Regions from separate parts of the Sinorhizobium sp. M4_45 genome, predicted to be linked through region 2. Evidence: predicted binding sites of a transcription regulator. Region 2 holds the regulator's gene; the other holds the start of a gene.
What was found. The regulator LexA, encoded in region 2, represses DNA repair genes until DNA is damaged. The targets are predictions, from matches to a motif close to TGTTCNNNNTGTGTTCNG.
Positions count from the first base shown of each region.

Region 1: recA (recombinase RecA) is a predicted target of LexA. The motif match lies at 2,249-2,266, and genes of this name have one in related genera.

Region 1 is NZ_NWVE01000001.1:890,611-894,820, forward strand. It holds gene CN933_RS04460 (pseudouridine-5'-phosphate glycosidase) at 33-962, opposite strand; gene CN933_RS04465 (carbohydrate kinase family protein) at 1,098-2,057, opposite strand; gene recA (recombinase RecA) at 2,392-3,477, shown strand; gene alaS (alanine--tRNA ligase) at 3,716-4,210, shown strand, end outside.
Region 2 is NZ_NWVE01000001.1:1,089,226-1,093,435, reverse strand. It holds gene CN933_RS05595 (hypothetical protein) at 1-90, shown strand, start outside; tRNA gene CN933_RS05590 (tRNA-Ser) at 285-374, shown strand; tRNA gene CN933_RS05585 (tRNA-Ala) at 643-718, shown strand; gene CN933_RS05580 (hypothetical protein) at 911-1,075, shown strand; gene lexA (transcriptional repressor LexA) at 1,298-2,014, shown strand; tRNA gene CN933_RS05570 (tRNA-Cys) at 2,234-2,307, shown strand; gene CN933_RS05565 (calcium-binding protein) at 2,355-3,434, opposite strand; gene CN933_RS05560 (hypothetical protein) at 3,831-4,178, shown strand.

The DNA of each region.
Region 1 (4,210 bases), 200 kb from region 2:
ATCCCCTTCGCCTTTTTATTCCGTTTCTGCGGTTACTTCGCAGCGAGTGCGACAGCGATCCCGGCGGCAAGGCGCGCATTGTTCTCGACCAGCGCGATATTGGTTTCCAGGCTGCGCCCGTCCGTGAAACGGAAGAGGTTGTCGAGCAGATACGGTGTGACCGCCTTGCCGGAAATGCCTTCGCTCGCCGCATTGTCGAGTGCGCGGGTGATATAGATCTCCATCTCCTCGCGCGGGATTTCGCTTTGTTCCGGCACCGGATTGGCGACAAGCATTCCGCCGTCGATCCCGAGCAACTCGCGCGTCCGCTGGAAACCGGCGATTGCCGCCGGACTGTTCAGCATCAGCGGGCTCTTGAGGCCGGATTCACGCGACCAGAAGGCCGGGAAGTTCTCGCTGTCATAGGTCACGACAGGGACACCGCGGGTTTCGAGCACTTCGAGCGTCTTGGGAATGTCCAGAATGGCCTTGGCGCCGGCACAGACGACAATGACGCCGGTACGTGCGAGTTCGTCCAGGTCCGCCGATATGTCGAAGCTCTGCTCCGCTCCGCGGTGAACACCGCCGATACCGCCGGTCGCAAAAACCCGGATGCCCGCACGGGCAGCGGCGATCATCGTTGCGGCAACGGTCGTGGCGCCGGTGCGGCGTTCGGCGATCGCAAAGGCGAGGTCGGCGCGCGAAAGTTTCATCGCGCCCTGCGTCTTCGACAGCGCCTCCAGTTTGGCATCGTCCAGACCGATATGGAGGACCCCGTGGATTACGGCGATGGTCGCGGGCACGGCACCCTGTTCGCGGATGATCGTCTCGACGCTGCGGGCCATGTCGAGGTTGCCGGGATAGGGCATGCCATGCGTGATGATCGTGGATTCCAGCGCGACGATCGGCGCACCTCGTTGCTTGGCGGCCGCGACTTCATCTGAATATTCCATCGGCAGGGACGGGGAGGAGGGTTTGGTCATGATCGTTTCCTTGATTGATGACATCCGACGGCAAATTGCATCGGGGGTACCTGATCGATTCCGGTGCCTGGAGCAGAGGGTGCGGAAGAACCGCCCGCATTCCGCGCTACCCGGCTCCCATTCAGCTGCCAATTCTCATGCCAGCATTTCCGCTTCCGGCACAAGGCGCAGCACTTGCTCCAGCTTGTCAGGCAGCATCTCTTCGGAGGCAGCGTAGGGCGAATGCAGCGTTATGACGGCGGCCGCCATGCCCCAGCGCAGGCAGTCGGCAAGATCCGCACCGGCAAGCCGGGCGGAGAGAAAGCCCGAGGCGAGCGCATCGCCGGCGCCGGTGACGTCGGCGAGTGCCGAAAGAGCCGGCGGCGTAGCGAGGCAGGCACCCTTGCGGTCGAAGGCGACCGCGGCCCGGCCTCCGCGCGTCACGACACCGCCGGAAAGACCGGCGGAGCGCAGCAGCAACGGCCATTCCGCGGCGGTTGCGGCCTCGGTGCCGGTCAGTGCGCGCGCCTCCGCCTCGTTCATGAACAGGAAATGGAGCCCGTCGAGGCACGCGCGGTAGCGGACCACCTTTGCCGGAGAAACGGCGATGCCGGCACGGAGAGGGCTGAACTTCGCGGCGGTGCCGGCAAGCGCCGTCAACGTCTCCTCCGGCAGATTGGCGTCCATCAGCACGAGTTCGCTCGCCGCTAAAATCTCGCGCGTGGTCCGCTGCTGCAGCCGGCGCGGCGTAAACAAAGCATAGAGGTCCATGTCCGCGAGCGCGATGACGAGGTTGCCGTCGTTTTCCAGGATTGCCGTATAGCTCGGCGTCTTGCGATCGAGAAAGGTGAAAGGGCGATCGATCACACCGGCAGCTTCCGCAGCGGCCGCCACCGTGTCGCCGGCGGGATCGCCGCCCCGCGGGCTGATCATGGTTACGCGATGGCCGAGGCGCGCGAGATTTCTCGCTGCATTGAAGCCGCCGCCCCCGGCTTCCTCGAACCAGGTGCCCGGATTGCTCGCGCCCGGTGTCGTCGCGCCGTTGATCCGGCCGCGCCGGTCGATATGAGCGCCGCCAAAAACGGCTATGTTCTGCGACTTCACCTGTGCTTGCATCTGGTCCTCGATGAAGGGCGGAGAAAAGGTGGCGAAGTCTCTCTTCCGCCGGCATTCCGATCTATCGTTTCGGACTACCTTTTAGGGCTTTGTCCGGCTTTGATCCATCGTGAATCACGAAGCGAATCGGGGCGGCGCGTGAAAGCCGGCATGCGTTGACGCGCAACTTGTGGATACTGTCGACGAAAGGCGTGAACAAGAATCGAACGTAGTGAAGTATTCCTAGCATTTTCAACTACTTGACGTGCCATTGCCAAGTTGGAACAAAACATGTACAAAAAGACTTGCGGCGGCTTCATTGCCTCGATAGCTCCAATAACCTAAAGGTGGACCAATGGCACAAAATTCTTTGCGGCTCGTAGAGGACAAATCGGTGGACAAAAGCAAGGCACTTGAAGCGGCTCTTTCCCAGATCGAACGTTCGTTCGGTAAGGGATCGATCATGAAGCTCGGAGCGAAGGACAGCGTAGTTGAGATCGAAACCGTCTCCACCGGTTCGCTCGGCCTCGACATCGCGCTCGGCATCGGCGGCCTGCCGAAGGGCCGCATCATCGAGATCTATGGTCCGGAAAGCTCGGGCAAGACCACGCTGGCGCTGCAGACCATTGCCGAGGCACAGAAGAAGGGCGGCATCTGCGGCTTCGTCGATGCCGAACACGCACTCGATCCGGTCTATGCGCGAAAGCTCGGGGTCGATCTCGAAAATCTCCTGATTTCGCAGCCTGATACGGGCGAGCAGGCGCTGGAAATCACCGATACGCTGGTCCGTTCGGGTGCGATCGACATTCTCGTCATCGATTCGGTGGCCGCACTCGTGCCGCGCGCCGAAATCGAGGGCGAGATGGGCGACAGTCTGCCGGGCATGCAGGCGCGCCTCATGAGCCAGGCGCTGCGCAAGCTTACGGCATCGATCTCCAAGTCAAACTGCATGGTGATCTTCATCAACCAGATCCGCATGAAGATCGGCGTGATGTTCGGCTCGCCGGAAACGACGACGGGCGGCAATGCGCTCAAGTTCTACGCCTCGGTGCGCCTCGACATTCGCCGTATCGGCTCGGTCAAGGAGCGCGAGGAAGTCGTCGGCAACCAGACCCGCGTCAAGGTCGTCAAGAACAAGATGGCACCGCCCTTCAAGCAGGTCGAGTTCGACATCATGTATGGCGAAGGCGTTTCGAAGACGGGCGAATTGATCGATCTCGGCGTCAAGGCGGGCATCGTCGAGAAATCGGGCGCCTGGTTCTCCTATAACAGCCAGCGGCTCGGCCAGGGACGGGAAAACGCCAAGCTCTTCCTGCGGGAGAATCCCGAACTGTTGCGCGAAATCGAGACGGCTCTGCGGCAGAATGCCGGTCTCATCGCCGACCGGTTCCTGGAGAATGGCGGGCCGGAAAGCGACGGCGACGAAGCCGCCGATATGTAATCGGCAGCAACCGTCTGGTTGAAGCATGCGAAGCCGGCCGTCGTCACCTGCGGCCGGTTTTTTGCTGCCCGCTGGACAGCATGAAATGCGGACGATAAAAGCCTGTGGTTCCGACGGCTCGGCCGGCGGGAGGCGTGACGTGATTGAATGCGACGCGCCCAAGCGCGGGGTTGAAAAGTGCGGCTTGCAGCCTGGAGAGATCGGGCTGCCGCCGGAGTGTACACAGATAGGACGCAAGATGAGCGGCGTGAATGAAATCCGGTCGATGTTCCTCGACTATTTCCGCAAGAACGGTCACGAGGTCGTGCCGTCCAGCCCACTCGTGCCGCGCAACGACCCGACATTGATGTTCACCAATGCGGGCATGGTGCAGTTCAAGAATGTGTTCACCGGCCTCGAGCAGCGACCCTATTCGACCGCGGCGACGGCGCAGAAATGCGTGCGCGCCGGCGGCAAGCATAACGACCTCGACAATGTCGGCTACACCGCCCGGCACCACACCTTTTTCGAGATGCTCGGCAATTTCTCCTTCGGCGACTATTTCAAGGAGCGCGCGATCGAGCTTGCCTGGAACCTGATCACCAAGGAATACGGGCTCGATGCCAAGCGTCTCCTCGTCACGGTGTATCATACCGACGACGAGGCCTTCGGCCTTTGGAAGAAGATCGCCGGCCTGAGCGACGATCGCATCATCCGCATCGCGACGAGCGACAACTTCTGGGCCATGGGAGAT
Region 2 (4,210 bases):
GACGGCAGAAGCCGGGACGTCGCGGCCTACGTCGCCCGGGCAGGCGACGAAAGTCCGCCTGCGGCGCCGGACAGCGGACTCCGCCCGTGACGATAGCCCACAACCGTGCCACGGGCGTATGCGGCGCGGCACGCCTCGAATGCAAGCAAATGCTCCAGAGCAAGTTGACGCTGTGATCAAAGCTGCTAAAAAGCCAGCCGTTGGTGAATGGGCAGCAAACCCGGTAGCGATCGCCGGTCAATCGAGAACTCGGAAACGAATTTCACGAAGCTCCGCAATCACCCGGAAGAGTGGCCGAGCGGTTTAAGGCACCGGTCTTGAAAACCGGCGTGCGTGAAAGCGCACCGTGGGTTCGAATCCCACCTCTTCCGCCATTTCAGAATTGATCCGGGCACGCCGGAATTCCCAGCTTCTCGTCACTGATGGCCGTCTTCCCCACCCGCAAGGCTCGTGGCTGCCCTGCCCTTCCGACGCTTTGCGTCACCTGCCGGAGCGGAAGAAGCTGCTTTGGGACTCCATCGCGAAGGGGCGATATTCGGGTGGATGAATTGCAGCGTGCCCTACCGGGCAGCAAGGGTGAAGCCGGAAGACGGAATGCACTGGCGCGCGGGGCCGAAAAATCTTATACAACGAGTGACCAGTGGGGTCGTAGCTCAGTTGGGAGAGCGCCGCAATCGCACTGCGGAGGTCGAGGGTTCGACTCCCTTCGACTCCACCATTCCCCTCTTGTCCAACCCGGACACCTAGGTGACAGGTCTTACCTGAGGTAACTTCCACCGATGCCGGACGTCAGGTTGCCAGAGCCCGGGCGATGCCGCGGCTCGGCGCGCTTGCCAAAAAAGCTGATTTGAGAGAAAGTTTTAGTCTGACCCGTTCGAGGTCTGGGCAACTCCCGCGAGTGGAGAAAAACATGCCTGTTAAATCTTTGGTGGCAGCCGTAATTTTTTCCCTCTTCGCCCTTTCGGGGTGCGCCAGCACAGGCTCGACCAACACGACCTATACCCAGTGGTACGGGCCCTATCCCGAGCCTGAATTCGACGTTCTTACGCCGGGCGGACTGCGGCTTGCCTATTAGCATGGCATAGGCGAGCGACTGGGGCGGCCGCTGTAAGCCAAACATGCGAGAGCGTATCGCCCCCTGCCCCGACATTCCGAGCGATCGCCAACGACACGCCGGATCGGAAGCGGGCAGGCATTCAGCAGCAAGCGGTATTCACGGAATTTTAGGCACTTGCGGAACACATATGGAACAGATAGGTTCTGTTCTTGATTTGTTTCGCGATTCTGGAGTGACGCCATGCTGACCCGCAAGCAACAGGAATTGCTTCTGTTCATTCATGAACGAATGAAGGAATCCGGGGTTCCGCCGTCCTTCGACGAGATGAAAGATGCCCTCGACCTTGCCTCCAAATCGGGCATCCATCGTCTGATCACCGCACTCGAAGAGCGCGGGTTCATTCGCCGGCTACCGAATCGCGCTCGAGCCCTCGAAGTCATCAAGCTGCCGGAGGCCTATGCCGGTGTTTCGCAGGTCCGCCGCGGCTTTTCGCCGAGCGTGATCGAAGGCAGTCTGGGCAAGCCTGCGGCCCCGCCCCCCGCACCGAAACCGGCGCCCCCGGCCGAGATCGCGTCGGTCGCTGTTCCGGTCATGGGCCGCATTGCCGCCGGCGTGCCGATTTCCGCAATCCAGAACAACATGCACGATATTTCCGTACCGGTCGAAATGATCGGCAGCGGCGAGCACTACGCTCTCGAGATCAAGGGTGATTCGATGATCGAGGCCGGCATCCTCGATGGCGATACGGTGATCATCCGGAACGGAAGCACTGCCACCCCCGGGGATATCGTCGTCGCCCTGATCGACGACGAGGAAGCAACTCTGAAGCGTTTCCGTCGCAAGGGCGCCTCAATTGCGCTCGAAGCCGCCAATCCGGCTTACGAGACGCGGATATTCGGTCCGGATCGGGTCAAGATCCAAGGCAGGCTTGTCGGCCTCATCCGGCGGTACCACTAGCCTCCCGACCAGGTGTGCAGGTGTTTCCCACGGAAGTACGCAATTTCAAAGCGTTAGAAGTGGGGCCATTGCGCCTTGGGGCGCTATGGCCACGCCTCCACAGAACCGAAGCCCTATTTATACAGAATAAAAAAGACCCTATTCCAAATGTACCCTCTTGCGGATTGCGGGCAATCATTCTAAATCCGCGCCACGATTTGAAAAATCGCAAATCGTAGAGGCCTCGTGGCGGAGTGGTGACGCAGAGGACTGCAAATCCTTGTACCCCGGTTCAATTCCGGGCGAGGCCTCCAAAAAATCCACCGCTATTCAGCTTTGTTGCCGACAAATCTTACCTCCGTCAGACGAAGGCGAAATCCGCGCCCGCAAAGACGAAGTTGGCAGCGCTGAGGTCGGCGGCGTGGATGCCGATCAGAGTGACCTGATCGACGGTACCATTCAACTGCAGGACAGCGTTCCCGTCAGCATCGTTGCCGATGTTGGGCAAAAAATCAGCGAAGTCGTCGTAGCCATAGCCAGCGATTTGGATGACGTCCTTGTCCAATTCAAAGTCGAAGATCTCATCCCGACCACTGTTTCGTGAAAACAGGAACTGATCGGCACCGGTCTCGACCGCGAAGGCTGCGGTCAGTCGACCATCGCCCCAGAGCTGATCGTTACCGGTGCCGCCGATCAAGAGGTCGTTCCCACCCGCGGTGTCCACGCCGACCTCTGCATCGCCATACAGGACGTCATTGCCTTTGCCTCCGTCGAGCAGGTCGTCGCCGCCACTGCCGCCACGTGAGAAAAGAATGTCTCCAACGAGAAAGTCATTGCCCGAATCACCATAGAGGTGGTCGTTCCCGCCAATCCCGGATTCCACGACGCCCTGGTCGAGGCCATCGCCGTAGAGCTTGTCATGGCCCTCTCCGCCCTGGAGTCGATCGTTCCCGCCAACGAAAAAATCGCCCAGGGAGAAAGCGTCGCCCGAGAGAGTATCGTCTCCGGCGCCGCCGTCGAGCCAGTCGTCTCCACCACGTCCTCTGAGGCAATTGTAGCCATCGCCATAGAGTGTATCGTTGCCTTTGCCGCCCGAGAGACGATCATTCCCTCCGGCGACGATAGCGGAATCAATCGCATCGATCTGGAAGGCATCGCCGTACAGCGTGTCGTCGCCGGCGCCGCCGTCGAGCTGGTCGTCGCCACCACGCCCCTGATTGGAGATCGTCCAAGCGTCGCCGAAGAGCGTGTCGTTGCCCCCAAGGCCGTCAAGGCTGTCGCGGCCACCCTGCCCCGAAGACAGGAAGCCGCCGATTTCGGAGACTCCCAGGCTATTGCCGGTCGTGAACGGGTCTCCGAAGATAATGTCCGGATCGTTCGTTCCGAAGATGTGGTTGTCCAGCCCGAGCCAAGGGGCGATGCCACCGATCAGATGCGCCATTTTTCTCTCCACAGTGCTGTACAGTAAGCGATGCTCGTCTTGGGAAACCCGGACGGCCTTCGCGGCGCCGACTTCGTCGGGCCCCGTCGGAGTGACGAGCTAACGCTATGAAAATACGGACTTCCTACGGAAGACCGTTACACCCTTTTCCTGAAAGCGCTCCAATGTTGCCGAACGTGATGTTCCTGTCTATTGACCACTTTGGATTAACTACAAGTTGTACTTTGCGACCACACTCAGCGCCCGGATACTGGAAGAAGGACGAGCTCGCCCACGCTCCCGAAGACGTCCGCGAAGGGCGAAACCTCGAGGATCGTGTGGTCTCGTGATCGGCGGTTGTGATATAGCGGTCCCTCGGCCGGCCTCATCGGGAGGCGGCACTCGAAGCGCGACGTGATGGATATTCCTTGGGGCTACATTCAGCGCCACTTCGACTGGCTCGGGCATGTGGTCGAGGGCTTCTGTATTGCAGCAGTCGTCGCCCTCCTGTTCATGGCGATTGCGCCGAGAAGGCTGGCGCTGATCATCGGCCTCGCCTTCGCCATCGGACACTTCCACGGCCGCGAGAAACGTGATTTCGAGATCAGCGCAAAGCTGCCGCCGCCTCACCTGGAGGGCTATGAAATGTGGAGGTGGAGTTGGGACCAGGCCACCGATTTCTGGCCGGTCGCTTTGGTCCTCGCCTGCGTCATTGTCGCCCTCCTGCCCAAACGACGTCGAAAGCCGCGCAATTCCGCCGACTGAAATGCGCTGCATCCGGATGCTGGCGGAACTCT